Regions from separate parts of the Pseudomonas sp. Stari2 genome, predicted to be linked through region 1. Evidence: riboswitches for the same ligand, from Rfam matches in the RefSeq annotation. Region 1 holds a riboswitch; each other region holds the start of a gene.
The links. A riboswitch is a leader RNA that binds a small molecule or an ion and turns the genes downstream of it on or off. The one in region 1 is predicted to bind cobalamin.
Positions count from the first base shown of each region.

Region 1 (6,787 bases):
AAGCAGAACACCCCGGGCATCGGCATCCGCGTTTTCATCACCCAGCCTGGCACCCAGTACGCCGAAACCTGCATTGCCTATTGCAAGCCGGGCGAAGAGAAACCTGAAGACACAGCGCTGGGGCTGAAAAGCTTCACTGCCTACATCGACTCGTTCAGCGAAGCGTTCCTCGACGATGCCGTCGTCGACTACGCCACCGACCGCATGGGCGGCCAGCTGACCATCAAGGCACCAAACGCCAAGGTTCCGATGGTCAACGCCGACAGCCCGATCAACGAGCGCATCAACTATTACCTGCAAACCGAAATCAACCCGGGGCTCGCCAGCCACGGCGGTCAGGTCAGCCTGATCGATGTGGTTGAAGACGGCATTGCCGTGCTGCAGTTCGGCGGCGGTTGCCAAGGCTGCGGCCAGGCGGACGTGACCCTGAAGGAAGGCATCGAACGCACCTTGCTCGAGCGCATTCCGGAGCTCAAGGGCGTTCGCGACGTGACCGACCACACGCAGAAAGAAAACGCCTACTACTAAGGCGTTCGCTGCGGCATAAAAAAACGGCGCCCCGTGAGCGCCGTTTTTTATGGTCGATACAAATGTGCATGCCCCGCGCGATACAGTGACGATTCACTGAAGTGATCGCTGCCCAACACCCGCCCGACCAGAATCAGTGCTGTACGCCGAAAGCCCTTGTCGGCAACCTTTTCGGCAATGTCCTCCAGCGTCCCGACGACCCAATCCTGATCCGGCCACGTCGCCCGGTGGATCACGGCGATCGGGCAGTCCGCGCCATAGTGCGGCAGCAACTCGGCGAGGATCTTCTCCAGATGATTGACCCCCAGATGAATCGCCATGGTCGCTGCGTGCTGCGCCAGGTTGCCCAGTTCTTCGCCGGCAGGCATCGCAGTCTTGTCCGCATAACGGGTCAGGATCACGCTTTGCGAGATGTCCGGCAGGGTGAGTTCGGCGCCCAGTAGCGCGGCGCAGGCGGCGGTTGCCGTTACACCGGGGATGATTTCGAACGGGATTTGCAGCTCGCGCAGATAACGAATCTGCTCGCCGATGGCACCATACAGGCCCGGATCGCCCGAATGTACTCGCGCCACATCCTGGCCCTTGGTGTGGGCGGTCTTGATCAGGTCGATGATCTGTTCCAGATGCAGTTCGGCGCTGTTGACTACGGTTTCAGCCGAATGACCTTCCAGCACCGCCGCCGGCACCAGTGAACCAGCGTAGATGATCACCGGGCAGCTGCGGATCAGCCGCTGGCCTTTGACGGTGATCAATTCCGGATCGCCGGGGCCGGCGCCGATGAAGTAAACGGTCATCGTTGGATCCTGTGAAAGTAGGGCAGGTCGAGGCTTCAAGAGCGCTTCAGATGAAGAACGCTCATGATCGAAAGCGGGGATTATCGGAAATTTACGCTGCGCCGGCCAATGCCAGTGTGGCCTGGGCGTATTTTTGCCGGGATATCAGCAGTTTTGCCGGGGCTTGAATCAGCTGTTCGGCGAGCGCCAATGCAGCGCTTTCCGCCACGCCGTAGCAACCGGTGCGTTCGAAGGCGATCTGTGAATGGTGACTCAGTCGTTGCTGATAACTGGCCAGTTCTTCGCTGCTGAAGTACAGCAACGGCAGCGCCAGTTGAGCCGCCAGTTCCTGCAGGCCGGGTTCGTCGCGTTTCAAGTCGATGCTGGCCAAAGCCTTGACCGCTTCGAGTTCGATGCGATGGGCCTGTAAGGCCTGGTCGAGCAAGGCGCGCAGCGTACTGGCCGGGCAGCCGCGCTGGCAGCCCAGGCCGACCACCAGGGTCGGCGCTGCGCTGTCATCGGTCATGCGTGGTATTGACCATCGCTTTTGCGGCGGAACAACCAGGCGCTGATCAGGCCGAGGGCCAGCCAGAACGCCACGTTGGTCAGCTGCGAAGCGATTTTGAACTGGGCTTCCAGTGCTACCGGAGCAAGCATCGAGTGCACTTCCGGTTGCGGAGCGCCGATCACGTGCGGCACAGCAAGGATCGCTACGCCGAGGATCTTCAGCAGCCAGTTGCCACCGAACGCGATCAACGCCAGGCCGACAGCGGTTGACGCGGCGGTGCCGATCCACCACATCTGGCGCGATGCCAGGTCGGCGGCGGCGGTGCCCGGCAGCTCGGGCGGCAGGCCCAGTGTCGGGGCGAGCACGAAAGTCGCATAACCGGCCAGCCCCCAGAGCAGGCCTTGCGAGGTCTTGGTCGGCGCACGCAGGGTGTACAGACCGGCCAGCATCAGGGCGAAACCCACGGCAACGACCAGATTGCCGCCGGTGGTGGAAACCACGCGCTGCCAGCCGTCTTTCGGCTCCCAGGCTTCGGCATCGTGGGTGTGGGTGGCGGTACCGGAGGCGTGTTCGTGGACTTCGGCCACCGGTTCGGCTTTCTCAAAGGTCTCGGCCTGAAGAATCAGCGGCGATACCCAGAAGCTTTGCAGCAACGTCAGAAGCAGGGCGGCCAGAAGGCCGGTGAAACCTGCGGTCTGCGCAATACGCTTGATCATGTCGTCAGGTCTCAGTGGCACGGGAACGCAGCGCTGTGGCGGGTATCGTGCGCGGCGTTGTGAACCGCTTCGATGTGCGAGAAACCGGCGAAGTAGACCAGGCTGGCACCCAGGATCGACGCGAAGATCGCAGCGGTCAGGCGTTGGCTCAGGGTGGTGGTGCTGGAGATTTTGTCCGTGTTGCTGCCGGTGCTGCTGATGATCGACATGGCGCTTCCCTCTGGTGTGTCAGCGGGTGAACGGTGCGCATGAAAACCCCTGCGAGTCGGGCACGCAGGGGTTCGAACAGCGCCCGCCCACCGCGGGTTTGTTATGTTCAGTGACGCAGGATGCGCACTGTGTGTTGCGGGCCGGTCTCCGGGCTCACGAGGGGTGGCTGTCTGCCGACCTGCACAAGCGTCACCTTCCCATGCCCGTGGGCACAGTGGATCTGACGCTTCGCTCGCTTACCGTTGCGGGGGCAGCACCGGACTGACATGGCTTTAGAGTAAAGCACATGATTCACCGGTTTCCCGTTTCACCCTGTGAAGGGCACCCGTAACAAGTTGTGTAGGAGAGCATGGGTTGGGGAATTTAGTCAATTTTGTGGGCATATCCGTTTTTGTGGGCATATCCGTTGCTGCGGTTATGGCCACTTAGGGTTCCGCCCTTACGGCGGGTCACCTTTTCCAAACGCCGAAAAGGTAACCCAAAAGGCTTCACCCTGACGTACGGCCCCTCGCTGAGGCTCGGGGTTCCTTCGCTCCGGGATCGATCCGGGGGCATCGCCTCCGGTTTGCTTCGCTGCACCTCCTCTCGATGTGTTTGGCTTCGCCAAACGGTCGCTGCGCTCCCACCCCGAATCAATCCCTCCACTCAGCCTGCCGATGGGCCTTGAGATCAAAAGCGGTACTTGAGCTAACGCTCATCGTGGTGAGGGGCTTTTGATCTGGCTTTTGCTCTGGCTCTGGCTTTTGATTTTTTGCCCCTTCGGCAGGCCGAGCGGAGGTGTTCATCAGGGGGTAGGCGCGTAGCGCCGTGCGGCGAAGCCGCATACATCGAGAGGAGGTGCAGCGAAGCAAACCGGAGGCGATGCCCCCTGATGGACACCGTAGCGAGGGAACACTGAGCCTAGGCGAAGTGCCGTACGCCGGGGCAAAAGCCTTTTGGTTCCTTTTTGGCGTTTGAAAAAGGGACTCGCTGTAAGAGCGAAACCGCCAGCGGCAGCACCCGAAGCAACGGATATGCTCTCGTTCCCAAACTCCACGAACCATTGACCCATCCCCACACCCTGCGTAGCCTTGCGCTTTCGAGGTTCTTCGGCCCACGCCGAAGCTAAGAAGGGAACGCGGTCCAAGCCGCGGCTGCCCCCGCAACTGTGAACGGTGCCGTTCGCTGCTACGCCACTGCCAACTCAATCCAGAGCCAGCGGGAAGGCGCAGCGAATACCGGGCCAAGGCCCGAACACCGTCAGCCAGGAGACCTGCCTCGTCACAGATTCTCACTTTCAACCGGGCGGGGTGATCCGGTGGCGAACTCTCCAGGCACGCACACGCGTTGCCGGCCTCGTCCCGTATGCCCGCCACCTTGCCAAAGGGCATCCGATGAAAACACTGGCCAAACTCCCCGTCACCATCGTCACCGGTTTCCTCGGCTCGGGTAAAACCACTTTGCTGCGGCACATGCTCGACAACGCTCAGGGCCGCCGCATCGCGGTGATCGTCAACGAATTTGGCGAGTTGGGCATCGACGGTGAAATCCTCAAGCAGTGCACCATCGGCTGCACTGAAGAAGAAGCCACCGGCCGAGTCTACGAACTGGCTAACGGCTGCCTGTGCTGCACCGTTCAGGAAGAGTTCTTCCCGGTGATGCGCGAGTTGGTAGCCCGTCGCGGCGACCTCGACCACATCCTGATCGAAACCTCGGGCCTGGCCCTGCCGAAACCACTGGTGCAAGCCTTCCAGTGGCCGGAAATCCGCAGCGCCTGCACGGTTGACGCGGTGATCACCGTGGTCGACAGCCCGGCCGTGGCCGCTGGCACCTTCGCCGCGTTCCCGGATCAGGTCGATGCACAGCGCAAACTCGACCCGAACCTGGACCACGAATCGCCCCTGCACGAACTGTTCGCCGATCAACTGGCCAGCGCCGACTTGGTGATTCTCAACAAGGCCGACCAGACCAGCCCTGAAGACCTCGCTCGTGTGCGTCTGGAAGTCGCCGAAGAGCTGCCGCCAGCCGTGAAAATCATCGAAGCCAGCAACGGTCGTCTGCCGCTGGACGTTCTGATCGGACTCGGCGCCGGTTCCGAAGAACACATCGACAGCCGCCACAGCCATCACGATCACCACCACGGTGAAGGCGATGACGATCACGACGACCACGATCACGACGCCTTCGACTCGATCTCCATCGAACTGCCGCAAGCCGATGAAAGCCTGCTGCTCGATGCGCTGACGCAACTGGTGGTTCAGCACGGCATCCTGCGGGTCAAAGGCTTCGCGGCGATCCCGAACAAGCCGATGCGCCTGCTGATTCAAGGCGTGGGCACGCGTTTCGACAAGCACTTCGACCGTCAGTGGGGGGGCGATGAGTCGCGCGTGACGCGTCTGGTGTTGATCGGCCAGGAACTGGACGCGGCCAAGCTCGAAGCGCAACTGCGCGCCGCGCTCAGCGTTTAAGCCATGCACCTGCTCAGGACCCAGCCCGGCGGTTTCGTGTCGGATGACAACATTGCCGACCTTGGACAAACCCCCGCCGAGCTGGTGATCCTGTGCAGCGGCGATTCCAGCCTGGCGCTGCTCGCCGAAGCGGCGCAGCAACTGCCTGACGATTACCCTAGCGTGCGCCTGGCCAATCCGATGCAGGTGCAGAACCATGCGTCGGTCGACCTGTACGTCGACGAAGTGCTGCGTCACGCCAAGGTCATTCTGATTTCACTGCACGGCGGCATCGCTTATTGGCGTTATGGCGTCGAGCGGCTGGTGGAATTGTCCGAGCGTGGCGTGCAGGTGATTCTGGTGCCGGGAGATGATCGGCCCGACCCGGAGCTTAGCGGCTTGAGCACCGTAGGCGCCGAGGATCGTGACCGGCTCTGGCAGTTCCTGCGTCAGGGCGGCATGGGCAATGCGCTGGACTTCTTCCACTGTCTGGCCAATCGCTGGCTGGAGCGGGATTACGTGTGGGGCGAGCCGCAAACGCTGCCGCGCACGGCGATTTACCACCCGAACAAAAACACCGCCGAACTGAGTGACTGGCAAGCCGATTGGCTGCCCGCTCAACCGGCCGCGGCGGTGTTGTTTTACCGCTCGCATTTGCAAGCGGCCAACACGGCGTTTATCGACGTGTTCTGCCAACGGTTGCAGGCTGCCGGACTCAATCCGCTGCCGATTGCCGTGGCCAGTCTGAAAGAGCCCGGCTGCCTGTCGGTGGTCGAGGGCTGGCTGGATGAGGTCGAGGCGGGGGTGATTCTGAACACCACCGGTTTCGCCCAGTCCAGCCCGGAAGCGCCGCATCTGCGGCCGTTCCGTCGCAACATTCCGGTGATTCAGGCGATTTGTGCGCAGGACAACGAGCCCGGATGGCGCGAGAGCGAGCAAGGCCTCGGTCCGCGAGATCTGGCGATGCACATCGCCTTGCCGGAGCTGGACGGCCGGATTATCAGTCGGCCGATCAGCTTCAAGGACCTGGCCTGGCGCAGCGAGCGCAGTCAGTCCGACGTGGTGTGTTATCGGGCGCAGCCTGAGCGCATGGATTTCGTCGCCGAACTGGCGCGGCGCTGGGTCGATCTGGCTCGGGTGCCTAACACTGAAAAGCGGATCGCCCTGATCCTTGCCAATTACCCGACTCGGGATGGACGCATCGGTAACGGCGTCGGCCTTGATACGCCGGCCGCGGCGCTGAATATTCTGCGGGCGTTGCAAGTTGAGGGTTATCCATTGCCGGCCGAACTGCCGGACAGCGGCACCGAGTTGATCCGACAACTGCTCGGCGGGGTCAGCAACGACCTCGACACCCTCGATCAGCGCCCGTGCCAGCAGAGCCTGGCGATGGGCGACTACCTGACGATGTTCAACGCGCTGCCCGAAGCCAATCGCACGGCGGTTCTGGAGCGTTGGGGGGCGCCGCAAAACGATCCGATGTGCCGTGACGGGCGGATGATGATCGCCGGCCTGCGTTTTGGCCTGACCTTCGTCGGTATTCAACCGGCGCGGGGTTATCAGGTCGATCCGAGCGCGGTGTATCACGACCCGGATCTGGTGCCGCCGCACGCGTACCTCGCGTTC
Region 1 covers NZ_CP099760.1:3,122,852-3,129,638, forward strand. Annotated here, with positions in the region: gene nfuA (Fe-S biogenesis protein NfuA) at 1-528, shown strand, start outside; gene cobM (precorrin-4 C(11)-methyltransferase) at 576-1,322, opposite strand; gene NH234_RS14075 (cobalamin biosynthesis protein) at 1,414-1,827, opposite strand; gene NH234_RS14080 (CbtA family protein) at 1,824-2,525, opposite strand; gene NH234_RS14085 (CbtB domain-containing protein) at 2,537-2,734, opposite strand; cobalamin riboswitch at 2,856-3,079, opposite strand; cobalamin riboswitch at 3,800-4,010, shown strand; gene cobW (cobalamin biosynthesis protein CobW) at 4,109-5,182, shown strand; gene cobN (cobaltochelatase subunit CobN) at 5,186-6,787, shown strand, end outside.

Region 2 (6,787 bases), 1.1 Mb from region 1:
CTGCGCGACAGCGGTCGCCGCTTGTTGATCGCCGCTTCAACCTCGCCACGTGAATTGCCAGTAAAACTGGCGGATCTGAAATCGCGCCTGACCCTGGCGCTGATTTTCCAGATGCGTCCTCTCTCCGATGAAGACAAATTGCGTGCCCTGCAATTGCGTGCATCCCGTCGCGGTCTGCATCTGACCGATGAAGTCGGGCATTTTATTTTGACTCGCGGGACCCGCAGCATGAGCGCGCTTTTTGACCTGCTCGAGCAGCTCGATCAGGCCTCTTTGCAGGCTCAGCGCAAGCTGACCATTCCCTTCCTGAAAGAAACCCTGGGCTGGTAAAACCGGGGCTTTCAGCGGGTTTCGGCATATTTCAGGCGCCAGAAAATCCGCTTTCCTGCGCACTGCGCGGGCCGCGTCTCGATTCAAATAGGCTTAAGCGCTTAGATGTAAACGAGAAACCGGGAAGTCACAAAAAGATCGATTGAATTTGCAAATGAGGCTGATAGCGGGCATAGTCTCGGCTTCTTTACAACTATCAGCCACGGTCGTGCCCATGCTAAAGCGCTTCGCACCCCTCGTGCCTCTCGCACTCGTCACCCTGTTGTTCGGTTGCGCTGCTCATTCACCTGTTCAAGAGCAGCAACAACAGGCTAAAAATTCTGCCACCGCCCAGTCTTCCGTTATTTACCAGGAAGAGCTGGACACCGAAAAAGAACTGGCCGCTTTCAACGGCAAGAAGCCTTACCAGCTTCCGGTTCTGGCCGACAGCATTCTTGAACGCGGCATGTCCCTGATCGGTACCCGTTATCGTTTTGGCGGTACCTCTGAAGCCGGGTTCGATTGCAGCGGTTTCATCGGCTATCTCTTCCGCGAAGAAGCCGGCATGAACCTGCCGCGCTCCACCCGCGAAATGATCAACGTAGATGCTCCGCTGGTATCGCGCAGCAACCTTGAGCCGGGCGATCTGCTGTTCTTCGCCACCAATGGTCGTCGCGGTCGTGTAAGCCACGCCGGGATCTACCTGGGCGACAACCAGTTCATTCACTCCAGCAGTCGTCGCAGTGGCGGTGTCCGCATCGACAGCTTGGGTGACAGCTACTGGAGCAAGACCTTCATCGAAGCCAAACGCGCTTTGGCGAACGCTCCAACCGTGGTTACCGCTCGCAAGTAATCACTCCTTTGTCGCCACGCTCGTGGCGACAAGCGGTCCTTCAGGGGCAATAGGCTTAAACTTTACAAGGTGAAGTTAAAGTCTTACTTGAAGTTTGCCGCGTAGCCGCTAGAATCCTGATCTATATTGATGGCAAACCGCCTGCGTCCCAACGCAGGCGGTTTTGTTTTCTGTCGAATCGGCAGTAAAAGCCGCAGCCAGATCAGGATGTTCTGCTTATGACGATGACGGCCCGCCTTGCCCTGATGTTTTTCGCAGCGCTGCTCAGCGCATGCGCCAGCCGCACTCCGCCGCCAGCCCCTGTGGTTCGCGCGCCGATTGTGTTCGGATCCTCCCAGGCTTTTTCTCCCGCCGCCGAAGATGTGCTGTTCCGCGCGCTCGGGCTTGTGGGTACGCCTTATCGCTGGGGCGGCAACACGCCGGACTCGGGCTTCGATTGCAGCGGCCTGATCGGTTTTGTCTACCGCGATGCGGCCGGCATCAGCTTGCCTCGTTCCACGCGCGAGTTGATCGTCATGCAGGCGCCGAATGTCGGCAAGGAAGGGCTGCAAACCGGCGACCTGATCTTCTTCGCCACCAATGGCGGCTCTCAGGTCAGTCATGCGGGAATTTATGTCGGGGAAGGGCGCTTCGTTCACGCCCCGGCCACCGGCGGTACGGTAAAGCTGGACAGCCTTTCGAAAGCGTATTGGCAGAAGGCTTATCTGAGTGCCAAGCGCGTTCTACAGCCGGAACATCTGGCGCATAACCCGTAAAGCTGCGAATCAATAAAAAACCGTGGGGACATATTGGCTCCCACGGTTTTTTTTGTTTCAGGGTTTGGGCTATTTGGCCGCCGTCACCCGCCACACCTTGTTTCCCACATCGTCCGCGACCAGCAATCCACCTTGCTGATCAATCACCACGCCAACCGGGCGACCCAGGGCGTTCTCGTCCTTGTCGAGGAAGCCGGTCAGTACATCCACCGGTGTGCCGCTCGGCTTACCGGCGCTGAACGGCACGAAGATCACCTTGTAGCCACTGTGTGGCTTGCGGTTCCACGAGCCGTGCTGGCCGATGAATGCGCCCTCCTTGAATTGGGCCGGCAGTGTGGCGCCCTCGGCGAAGGTCAGGCCCAGTGACGCGGTGTGCGGCCCAACGGCGTAATCCGGAGCGATGGCCTTGGCCACCAGATCCAGGTTTTGTGGCTCGGCGCGGACATCGACATGCTGGCCGTAATAGCTGAACGGCCATCCATAGAAGCCGCCATCCTTGACCGAGGTGATGTAGTCCGGCACCAGATCGCTGCCGATCTCGTCCCGCTCGTTTACCGCCGTCCATAGCGCGCCGCTTTTCGGCTCCCAGGCCAGGCCGTTGGGGTTGCGGATGCCCGAAGCGAAGATTCGGTGATTGCCGGTCGCCCGGTCCACTTCCCAGATCGCTGCGCGCCCTTCTTCCTGATCCAGGCCGTTTTCGCCGACGTTGCTGTTCGAGCCGACCGTGACGTACAGCTTGCTGCCGTCCTTGCTGGCGATGACGTTCTTGGTCCAGTGATGGTTGAGCGGGCCGCCCGGCAGATCCACGACCTTGATCGGCTGGCTCTTGATTTCGGTCGCGCCGGGCTCGTAGTTGAAGCGCAACAGGCGATCGGTGTCGGCCACGTACAGATCGTTGCCGACCAGAGTCATGCCGAACGGCGAGTTAAGGTTCTGCAGGAACACCGTGCGGGTCTCGGCCACGCCATCATGATCGGCATCACGCAGCAGGGTGATGCGGTTCGGGCTCGGTACGCCGGCACCGGCGCGGCCCATGACTTTTTTCATCACCCAGCCGCGTATGCCTTTGCCATCGTCCGGTTTCGGCGGTGCATTGGTTTCCGCCACCAGCACATCGCCGTTGGGCAGCACGTAGAGCCAGCGCGGGTGATCGAGATTCTCGGCAAACGCCGCTACCTGAGTGCCTGCCGCTGGCGTCGGTTTCGCGCCGGCCGGCCAGCCGATCGCCGGGGCGATGTTCACAGTCGGGATCAGGGTCTTGTTCGGTTCGGGCAGTTTGGGGGACGGGCCGGTGCCGTCCGAGACTTGCAGGCTGGAGGATTCACCACAGGCGGTGAGCCCTCCGGCGAGTGCGATGACGAAAACGAGGTGGGGCTTGCGCATTACTGATCTTCCCTATGAATGCATTCTTAGTCATAGAGAAGCGCACAAGCCCGATGGTTCAACCCTCAGCCGCGGGCTTCCTTGAAAAGCACGGCAATGCCGGGGTGATAGTTGCCGGCTTCGCTGCGCAATTTGCGGTAGGCGTAGGGAAAGTACCAGGCGACGGCGCAGGTGTGCTCCTTTTGCAGGTCGTCGACCATGTCCTGCAGTTCTTCCGGGCTGGCGCTGTGCTGGGCTTTCTGTGGGGCGACGAACAGGCAGCCGAGTTTGAGATCGCTGGCGTAGCTGATGCGCTTGGCGTCGGCGGTGATATCGGCCAGGGCCTGAGTCAGATTCAGGCTGTTGACGCGCGGCCAGCGCTGGGTCGCCTGAATGTAGGCGCGATCTTCGGCGCCTGCCAGGAACAGGTCGGCGCGGGCATTGCGTTCGCCTTCCTCGTTCTGCTTGCGGGTGGCGGTGTCACGCAGGGTCACCAATTCGGCCATCCAGGCGGCGGCTGACAGCAGGCCGAGGTTGGCTTTTTCGTCATGCCAGTAAGGCGCGTCATTGTCGCCGCGCACGGCGTTGTAGCGGTCGATACAGTCAAACCAGCGTTCCAGCACCGGGCGCAGGAATTCCAGCCGCGGATTGCTGATGATCATGCCTTGCATGGTGCTCTCCCTTGTTATTGTGATGTGCTCTCTGCAGTCAAAAAGCATGGCTCTTTGATATCACTGCTGACAGTGTGGCACAAGATTGGCGTCAGATAATTGATCGACGGCAGTTATTCGCTTTCAGGGAGCCTCTTCATTTGACGCTCCACCCCCAACCCTCTAACCTTCGCGGCTTGTTTCAGGTGCTCTGTGACCGCTGTCGACAGAGTGAAACAGGGAAGCCGGTGAGGAGGGTCTTCACGCGAAGAGCCATCACGATCCCGGCGCTGCCCCCGCAACGGTAAATGAGTGAAAGCTGCGTCGGATGCCACTGCTCAAAGCGGGAAGGCGCGCAGCCTGGTGCAAGCCGCTCATGAGCCCGGAGACCGGCCTGATCCATCCAGCGGCGTCACGGTGGGCGATGCCAGGCTTGTTGCCGTCTATTCTTGTGCCTGCCCGCCGTTATCCAGCCTCAACGGAGAGCTCCCCCATGACTGATTCCCCTGAACGCGACGAGCGCCACCTGGCGCGCATGCAGCGCAAAAAAGCCGTGATCGACGAGCGCATCGCCAACTCGCCCGACGAATGCGGCCTGGTGCTGGTGCTCACCGGCAACGGCAAAGGCAAAAGCAGCTCGGCGTTCGGCATGCTCGCCCGCGCCATGGGCCACGGCATGCAGTGCGGCGTGGTGCAGTTCATCAAGGGACGCAACAGCACGGGTGAAGAGCTGTTCTTCCGCCGCTTCCCCGAGCAGGTTCGTTTTCATGTGATGGGCGAAGGCTTTACCTGGGAAACCCAGGATCGCCAGCGCGACATCGCCGCCGCCGAAGCGGCATGGGAAGTCTCCCGCGAGCTGCTGCGTGATCCGTCAATCGGTCTGGTGGTGCTCGATGAACTGAACATAGCCCTCAAGCACGGTTACCTCGACCTCGATCAGGTGCTCAGCGATCTGCAGGCCCGTCCGCCGATGCAGCACGTTATCGTCACCGGTCGCGCCGCCAAGCCGGAAATGATCGAGATGGGCGACACCGTCACCGAAATGGGCATGATCAAGCACGCCTTCCAGGCCGGTATCAAAGCGCAGAAAGGCGTCGAACTTTGAATCAACCACGTCACTGCCCGGCGGTACTGATCGCCGCGCCGGCCTCCGGCCAGGGCAAGACCACCGTCACCGCCGCGTTGGCGCGTCTGCACCGCAATCAGGGGCGCAAGGTTCGCGTGTTCAAGTGCGGCCCGGACTTTCTTGACCCGATGATCCTCGAGCGCGCCAGCGGTGCGCCGGTCTATCAATTGGACATGTGGATGGTCGGCGAGCAGGAAAGTCGTCGTCTGCTGTGGGAAGCCGCCGCTGAAGCGGATCTGATCTTGATCGAAGGCGTGATGGGCTTGTTCGATGGCACGCCGTCGAGCGCCGATCTGGCGCGGCATTTTGGCGTGCCGGTACTCGGCGTGATCGACGGCACGGCCATGGCCCAGACCTTCGGCGCCTTGGCGCTGGGCCTGGCGCGCTATCAGCCGGACTTGCCGTTCGCCGGCGTGCTGGCCAACCGCGTTGGCACAGTGCGTCACGCGCAGTTGCTCGAAGGCAGTCTGACTGAAGGCCTACGCTGGTATGGCGCGTTGTCCCGGGAAACCGGGATCGAACTGCCAAGTCGCCACCTCGGTCTGGTGCAGGCCAGCGAACTCAATGACCTCGACGTGCGCCTCGACGCCGCCGCCGAAGCGCTGGCTGGCACTTGCGAGGTAGCGCTGCCACCGGCCGTGGAATTCGCCGCGCCTGAAATCGGCAGGACCGAAAGGCTGCTCGAAGGCGTGCGAATCGCCGTCGCCCGCGATGAAGCTTTCGCCTTTACCTACGGCGCCAGTCTCGATTTGTTGCGGGCGATGGGCGCGGAGCTGAGTTTCTTCTCGCCGATCCGCGATACGCAATTGCCTGACGCTGACAGTTTGTACTTGCCCGGCGGTTATCCGGAATTGCATCACGTTGCCTTGTCGCAGAACACCGACATGCTCCGTGCGATCCGCGCGCATCACGCCGCCGGAAAACCGTTACTCGCCGAATGTGGCGGCATGCTCTATCTGCTGGATTCGTTGACCGATGTCGAAGGCACCCGCGCTGATTTGGTCGGCCTGCTGAGTGGCGATGCCGTGATGCAGAAACGTCTGGCCGCGCTGGCCTTGCAAGAGGTCGACATGCCGGAAGGCCAGTTGCGCGGCCACACTTATCACCATTCCCTTACCACCACCGAACTGGCACCCATCGCCCGTGGCCACAGCCCCAATGGCGGGCGCGGCGCAGAAGCGGTGTATCGGGAAGGTCGGATGACCGCTTCGTACGTGCATTTTTACTTCCCGTCGAATCCGTCGGCGATTGCCGCACTGTTGGTGCCATGACCGACAACGCCTTCACTGAAACCGAGCGCGAAGCGGTCTACCGCGCCATCGCCGAACGCCGCGACATGCGCCACTTCAGCGGTGGCACGCTCGAGCCGGAACTGTTGCGCCGATTGCTTGAGGCTGCACATCAGGCACCGAGCGTCGGCCTGATGCAGCCGTGGCGCTTCATCCGTATCAGCGACCGCGCCTTGCGTGGCCAGATCCAGAACCTTGTTGAAGAAGAACGCGTGCGCACCGCCGAAGCCCTCGGCGAGCGCAGCGACGAGTTCATGAAGCTCAAGGTCGAAGGCATCAACGACTGCGCGGAAGTGTTGGTCGCGGCGTTGATGGACGATCGCGAACGATACATTTTCGGCCGTCGCACGCTGCCGGAAATGGACATGGCCTCATTGTCCTGCGCGATCCAGAACCTGTGGCTGGCCGCGCGCGCCGAAGGCCTGGGCATGGGCTGGGTGTCG
Region 2 covers NZ_CP099760.1:2,067,877-2,074,663, forward strand. Annotated here, with positions in the region: gene hda (DnaA regulatory inactivator Hda) at 1-330, shown strand, start outside; gene NH234_RS09520 (NlpC/P60 family protein) at 545-1,162, shown strand; gene NH234_RS09525 (C40 family peptidase) at 1,381-1,917, shown strand; gene NH234_RS09530 (sorbosone dehydrogenase family protein) at 1,987-3,300, opposite strand; gene NH234_RS09535 (hypothetical protein) at 3,366-3,950, opposite strand; cobalamin riboswitch at 4,117-4,342, shown strand; gene cobO (cob(I)yrinic acid a,c-diamide adenosyltransferase) at 4,423-5,034, shown strand; gene NH234_RS09545 (cobyrinate a,c-diamide synthase) at 5,031-6,326, shown strand; gene bluB (5,6-dimethylbenzimidazole synthase) at 6,323-6,787, shown strand, end outside.
Region 2: another riboswitch for cobalamin. It lies ahead of cobO (cob(I)yrinic acid a,c-diamide adenosyltransferase); the one in region 1 lies ahead of NH234_RS14085 (CbtB domain-containing protein).

Region 3 (6,787 bases), 670 kb from region 1:
AACACCACCAACGTCTCCAAAGCCGTTTCCGCCCTCGAAGCACGCCTGCACACACGCCTGATCAACCGCACCACCCGCCGCCTGGCCCTGACCGAGGCCGGTGTGCGCTACCTGGAACGCTGCGAAAAAATCCTCGATGACCTGCGCGAAGCAGACGAAGAAGCCGGTACCGCCCAGACCCTGCCCGTCGGCCGCTTGAAGATTCACACCATGTCGGCCATCGGCAACCACTATGTGATCGACGCGATTGCCCGCTATCGCGAGATTCATCCGACAGTGATGTTCGACCTGAGCCTGACCAACCGCGTGCCGGACCTGCTCGAAGAAGGCTTCGACATGTCCATCGTGCTGGCCCGCGACCTGCCCGATTCCGGCTTCGTCGCCCAACGCCTGGGCATCACCTACAGCATCCTCTGCGCCTCACCTGGATACGTGGCAAAACGCGGTCTGCCCAAGTCGCCCGGCGAACTCTGCGAACACGAGTGCCTGCGGATCGTCAACACGGTGATGCCGGTGGAGAACTGGACCTTCGAAGGCCCCCAAGGCATGGAAACCATCACCATTCCCCTGTCGCCGTTTCATATCAACACCGCCGATGGCATGACCATCGCGATCAAAAAAGGCATGGGGATAGGCATTCAACCGATTGCATCAGCCGTGGATGGCTTGAGGGCGGGAACTCTGGTGCGGGTGTTGCCGGAATACCGGCTGGAGGAGTTGAACCTGTTCGCGATCTATCCGTCGCGCAAGTTCGTCGATGCGAAGATCAAGACGTGGGTTGAGTTTTTGAAGCAGTCGATCCCGGAACTGCTGGCATCGGATGAAGAAGTCGTTGGAGCAAAACAGGCGTGAGTACGGCAGATATGGAGTGTCGACCCTCCATCGTCTGCACCGGGCTCAACCGTTGGAACAACCACTGCCCATCACTTGATACTGCAGAACGTGTTGTTCACCGTAGGAATCTTCGTAGGTCATCTGAACCGGCGACGGTGCACATTCATTGGCAGGTTCGGAGATCGAGATGACGTGCGCGATGTCCAATTTGGTCGCATAACTGTAGGTCTCGACCGGGGTGTTATTGGCCTCGGCAGTGTCCGCATAGGCGTGCGCGCCAAAGCTGCCAAGCATTAAAACCAGTGCGATTTTCTTGAAGTTCATGATGTTCACCGTCTCGTTGAGGACCGTGTTCGTTCACGGGTTGGAGACAATGCTAAGGGTTGAGGCGGTGCTGAAAAATCGGCAGGTTGGACAAACACTGTTGCTGGAATTTGTATGAATACGTGATTGCTCGTCAGCCTGCTCGCCGCACCCAGCGGGGTCTGGCTGGGTTGGCGGCTGCATCCAAGTCTGGATCAGCGCCGAATGTACCGTGCCAGCTACGGCTTGCTGGTGGTCACGGCGCTGAAACTGCTGTGGGATGGCTTCGCGGGTTTTCTGGCCTGAACAGGGACCGGGCTTACTTGAACACCGGCAGCGCCCCATCCGCCTGCTTGAGATACTCGCGCAACCGCCCGCCGGGTGCATCGGCATGTTGTGAATGAACGAGGCTTCGCCTTCAAAGAGGTCGAGGAACACGAAGGGTTTGATCAACTGGCCCAGATCCGAAGAGCTCATCCGTCGCACGATCGAGCCGTGCCCGCTGCCGCTGGTGCGGTAGCGAAGGGCGCGGTGAGTGACGGGTTCGCGAGTGTAGCCGGGGAGGTGTTGCTGAACGGTCACGATGATTACTCGATGCTGTTACAGAGGGCGGCCAACAAACGGCAAAGCGCCGCGAGGGAACCTGTCCCTCGCGGCGCCCGGCTTTCAGCGGCGACGGGCGTCGAGGCTGAAGCGACCGGCACCGAAGGCCACGACTTGCAACAGGCCGCCGGCCATGGCGATGTTCTTGAAGAAGTGGATGAACTGGTTCTGGTCAGCCAGCGCATTGTGGAAGGCCAGTGCGGTGACCACGCTGAACGCGGCCAGCACAGCGGCGACGGTGCGAGTGCGGTAGCCGGCGATCAGCGCCAGGCCACCACCGATTTCGACGATGATTGCCAAAGCCAGCGCCACTTGCGGCAGCGGCAGCCCGACCGAGCCGATGTAGCCGATCATCATGGCCGGCGCGGCGAGTTTGGAAAAACCGGAGAGGATGAAAATCACGCTGAGCAAGACACGGCCGATCAAGGCAGCCGAGGCTTGTTTGGTGTCGGAAGCGTTCTGTACAGCAGTTGCTTGAGCGATGTTTGCAGAAGTAGCCATGGGAGTATTTCCTTCAATGGGGTCCGGTTCGACTTGAACCGTCCGGATGAAGAAATGTTGCGCCTCGACAGCTCATCTGAATAGACGACTAATTTAGATCGTTACGTTCGATAAAATAGGCAAGCTGTTCACCCAATATAGGCCTCCATGGCGACTCAAGGACACCGACATGATCTCCGACCCAGGCACACCGACACTCGATCAACTGCGGGTCTTTCTTACCGTCGTCGAAGTCGGCAGTTTTGCCGCCGCGGCGCGCAAGCTCCACCGGGCGACCTCGGTCATCAGCTACTCGATTGCCAATCTCGAAATGCAACTGGGCGTCACCCTCTTCGATCGTGAAACCACCCGCAAACCGCAACTCACCGACGCCGGCCGCACTGTGCTGGCCGAAGCCCGGACCATCGCCAACGGCGTGCATGGCTTGCGCGCCAAGGTCAAAGGCCTGCTGCAGGGGCTGGAAGCCGAAGTGCATGTCGTACTCGACGTAATGTTGCCCGCCGAGCGCGTGGTGGATGCGCTGAAATCCTTTCGCGAGGAATTCCCCACTGTTGCCCTGCATCTGCACATTGAAGCGCTCGGCGCCGTGACTGAGTTGGTAATCAATCGCGGCGCGGTGGTTGGCGTCAGCGGCCCGATGAATGACGGCATCAACGGCATCGAAAAAATCGGCATCGGCAGCGTCGAGCTGATTCCGGTGGCGGCGCCGAATCACCCGTTGGCGACCGCTGAAGGCAATGTTCCGGGTGCCGGGCGCGAGCACACGCAACTGGTGCTGTCGGATCGCTCGCAACTGACCAAAGACAAGGAATTCGCTGTGCTGAGCAACCGCACCTGGCGCCTGGCGGACCTGGGTGCCAAGCACATGCTGCTGCGCGAGGGCATCGGCTGGGGCAACATGCCCCGGCCGATGATCCAGGAAGATCTGGATACCGGCCGACTGGTGCAACTGGATCTGCCGGAATACACCAGCGGGCAATACACCTTCGACGCGATCTACCGCACCGATGTGCCACCGGGGCCGGCGGCGCGGTGGTTGATCGAGCGTTTCGTTCAGCAGAATACGCGCGAGGCTTGATCCGGCAAGTTGACGAGCGCCCATCCGGATGTTCAGATGCCGCCCTGTTTCAGGTGTCCCATGCCGCCGTGCATGGGGTGAAACGGGAAACCGGTACGTTCTTTTCGAACAAGTCCGGTGCTGCCCCCGCAACGGTAGGCGCGTGATGCTTTCGATACACCACTGTGGCCAGACGGCCATGGGAAGGTGAAAGCGTCCATACGCGCGAGCCCGGAGACCGGCCTGAAATTCTGTTTGGCAAACTCCTGCGGTGGGCGGGCATGGGCCGGTGTCGGCGTGTGCGCGATGCCTTCTCCTGCATGCTCTTCTGCGAAGATCCTTTCGAGAAGACAATGATTCGACCTTTCAACACTCCGGCTCCATCCCTGTTGTTCGGCTGCCTGTTCAGCCCCCTGCTGCTGGCGGATGATGCACCGCTCGAACTCACCCAGCAAATCGTTTCCGCGCCGTCGGTGGAGTCCACCACGGTGGCGGACATGGCGCAGTTCGGCAGCAAGGTCGAGGTCGTCACCCGTGAGCAGATCGAACGCGCCGGCCCCAGCGCCGATGTCACCCGCGTCATGCAGATGTTCATTCCCGGCCTGTACGTCGCGCCGAAAAACGGCCCGTTCGACTACGGCACCTATTCGCTGCTGGGTGGGCGCAACGATGACACGCTGATCCTGCTCGACGGCGTGCGCCTGAACAATCGCCTGTACGGCGGCCTGTATCTGGACACCCTGCCGGCCAACGCCATCGAACGCATCGAAGTGCTCAAGGGTGGGCAAAGTCTGTTGTTCGGCACCCAGGCCGTGTCCGGCGTGATCAACATCGTCACTCGTAGCCCGCAAAGTCGCAAAGCCTCCGGCGAAGTGAACATGGGCGTGGATACATTCGGCGGCACCACCGAGGATGCGCGGGTCGAGAACATCTTCACCAACGGTTTCGGCGACCTGGGCTTGCTGGCCTACGTCAGCCATAACGTCTCGGACGGCTATCAGCCGTTTCGCAATCGCGACATCAAGAACGACAGCGAAAAGAAGCGCGCCTACGAAGTCACCACCTTCGGCGGCAAGGCGATTCAGTCCTTTGGCGATGACGCGCGCCTGGAACTGTTCTACCAGTACGCTGACGCCAACCTCGACTTCGCCCGCCCGGTGGACAACCACAAGACCACCAACGACCGTATCCAGCAGATCGCCACGGCGACCTTTGAACAGAACGTCAACGAACGCCTGAGCTACTTCGTCAAAGGCCATATCAACGACTGGGATACCCGCTACACGCGCATCAACAACACGTCCGATGGCGGTGTAAAAACCATCAACCACAACGACTATTGGGGCTTCACCGACTGGGGTGTGCAGGCCGAAGGCAAGGCCGAATTGCCCGGCGGCCATGTGCTGGTGTTCGGCACGGACAACCAATGGTTCAAGGGCCAGGACGATGTGCTGATCATCGACAATGACAAGGCTGAAGCCCACGCGCTCTATACTCAAATGCGCCCGCAGATCGACGCCCTGCCCGACTGGCATCCGAGCATCGGTATTCGTCACGAAGCCATGAGCGGCGGCGACAGCGCAACGATCGGCATGCTCACTTCGTTGTATGACCTCAATGAACACTGGGCACTGCGCGGCCAGTACGGCACCGCCTACAAACTGCCGAACGCCGAGCAACTGTTCGTCAACGAACCGGGCGACGAGTTGGGCAACCGCAACCTGAAACCAGAGAAAAGTCGCAACGCCGAACTCGGCCTCGACTACAAAGGCTTGCTGCTCGATCGCGAGTTCAGCGCCAGCGTCACCCTGTTCAAACGCAAGATCGATGACCTGATTACTCTCGACGACATTCAGTGGGTCAATGGCCAGGGGCGGATACAGATGCGTGGTTTCGAGGCGGACGCAAAACTGGCGCTCAACGCGCAATGGAGCCTGCAAGCGGACATGACCCGCAACCTCACCGAGTCGCGTGCCGGCGTCACACTCAACGATGTTCCGAGCTTCTTCGCTCGTTCCCGCATCGGTTACGAGTCGGTTGACCGGATGTGGGGCGCCGGCAGTGCGATCCGCTATATCCGCGATGTGATCAGCTCGAAGCAGGTCGAGTACGGCCATTACTCCGTGGTGGATGCCGACGCTTATCGCTATCTCGACGGTGCCCATCAGCATCGCCTGAGCCTGCTGGTGGAAAACCTGTTCGACCGCGACTACGTCACCAGCCGTTCGAGCAACGTCGACAACCTCGGACGGCCGTTCACCTCCGAAGTGCGCTACACGTACCGTTTCTGATGGCTGAAATCAAAACCATCGACGGCGTCGACACGCACCCGGACTGGTCGCATGTTCCCGCCCATGCCCGCCACGTATTCCTCTGCACCGGCCCGCGCTGCACCCAGCGCGGCGCCTTGCAGCTATGGAAAACCCTGCGTCGGCACTTGCTGGCCCATGACCGCATCGAGACCCCCGGCGGCGTTTTGCTGACCCGCACGCACTGTCAATTCCCGTGCAACCTGGGGCCGGTCATGACGGTGTATCCGGAGACCTGCTGGTATGGCGTGCGCAGCCACGCGGATGCGCAACGGCTGGTCGAAGTGCACCTGGTGGGCGGCGAGGTGGTCGAGGATCTGTTGATCAAGGAGCGCTCATGAGAAGGCTGTGTTTTCTGGCGGGTGCCCTGCTCTGCACTTCGCCGGTTCTGGCAGATGATTATCGCAATTGTGGCGAGACCTGGCACCTGCCGGTGTCGCCACCGTCGCGGATTGTTGCGCTCAACCAGCATGCGGCCGATCTTGTGTTGGCGTTGGGCGCCGGCCCGGCGCTGGCCGGCGTCGCCTATCTGGATGACACCGGTACGCCGCAATCCGAGTACTTCGGCGTGCCGGTGATTTCGCCCCGCTATCCATCGAGCGAAGTGCTGTACGCGCAGAAACCGGATCTCGTGGTCGGCGGCTTCGCCACGGCGTTTGGCAACGGCGTCACGTCACGCAGCGGACTGGAGCGCAACGGCGTGGCTTCGTATTTGCTGGAGTCGGCCTGCAACGGACACTCGCTGGATTACTTCGAACTCATCCACAACGACCTCTCGACCCTCGGTGCCTTGCTGCACAAGCAGCAGCGCGCTCGGGAACTGAGCGATGCAATGGATGCCGATCTGGAAAAGGCCAAGGCTTTAACCCACCTGGACAGGCCGCTGTCAGTGTTCTACCTAGACAGCGAGGTCAACGGACTCGACAGCGAAGGCCGGCGTGGTTTTGTTACCAATCTGCTGGCCGCCGCCGGGGCACGAAACCTGTTCGCCGACATCAACCAATACCGGGTGACCGTCAGCCGCGAAACCCTGCTTGCCACGGACCCCGACGTGATCCTGCTGGCCGATGCCCAATGGTCACCGGCCAGCCGCAAACGTCAGTTGCTGATGCAGGATCCAGTGCTGTCGACCCTGCGGGCCGTGCGTGAGGGGCGGATGATCGATATTCCGTTTACGCAT
Region 3 covers NZ_CP099760.1:3,796,737-3,803,523, forward strand. Annotated here, with positions in the region: gene NH234_RS17085 (LysR family transcriptional regulator) at 1-852, shown strand, start outside; gene NH234_RS17090 (DUF2790 domain-containing protein) at 898-1,158, opposite strand; gene NH234_RS17095 (hypothetical protein) at 1,285-1,443, shown strand; partial or broken gene NH234_RS17100 (pirin family protein) at 1,492-1,719, opposite strand; gene NH234_RS17105 (DoxX family protein) at 1,804-2,241, opposite strand; gene NH234_RS17110 (LysR family transcriptional regulator) at 2,411-3,319, shown strand; cobalamin riboswitch at 3,354-3,560, shown strand; gene NH234_RS17115 (TonB-dependent receptor plug domain-containing protein) at 3,652-5,589, shown strand; gene NH234_RS17120 (ferredoxin) at 5,589-5,948, shown strand; gene NH234_RS17125 (ABC transporter substrate-binding protein) at 5,945-6,787, shown strand, end outside.
Region 3: another riboswitch for cobalamin. It lies ahead of NH234_RS17115 (TonB-dependent receptor plug domain-containing protein); the one in region 1 lies ahead of NH234_RS14085 (CbtB domain-containing protein).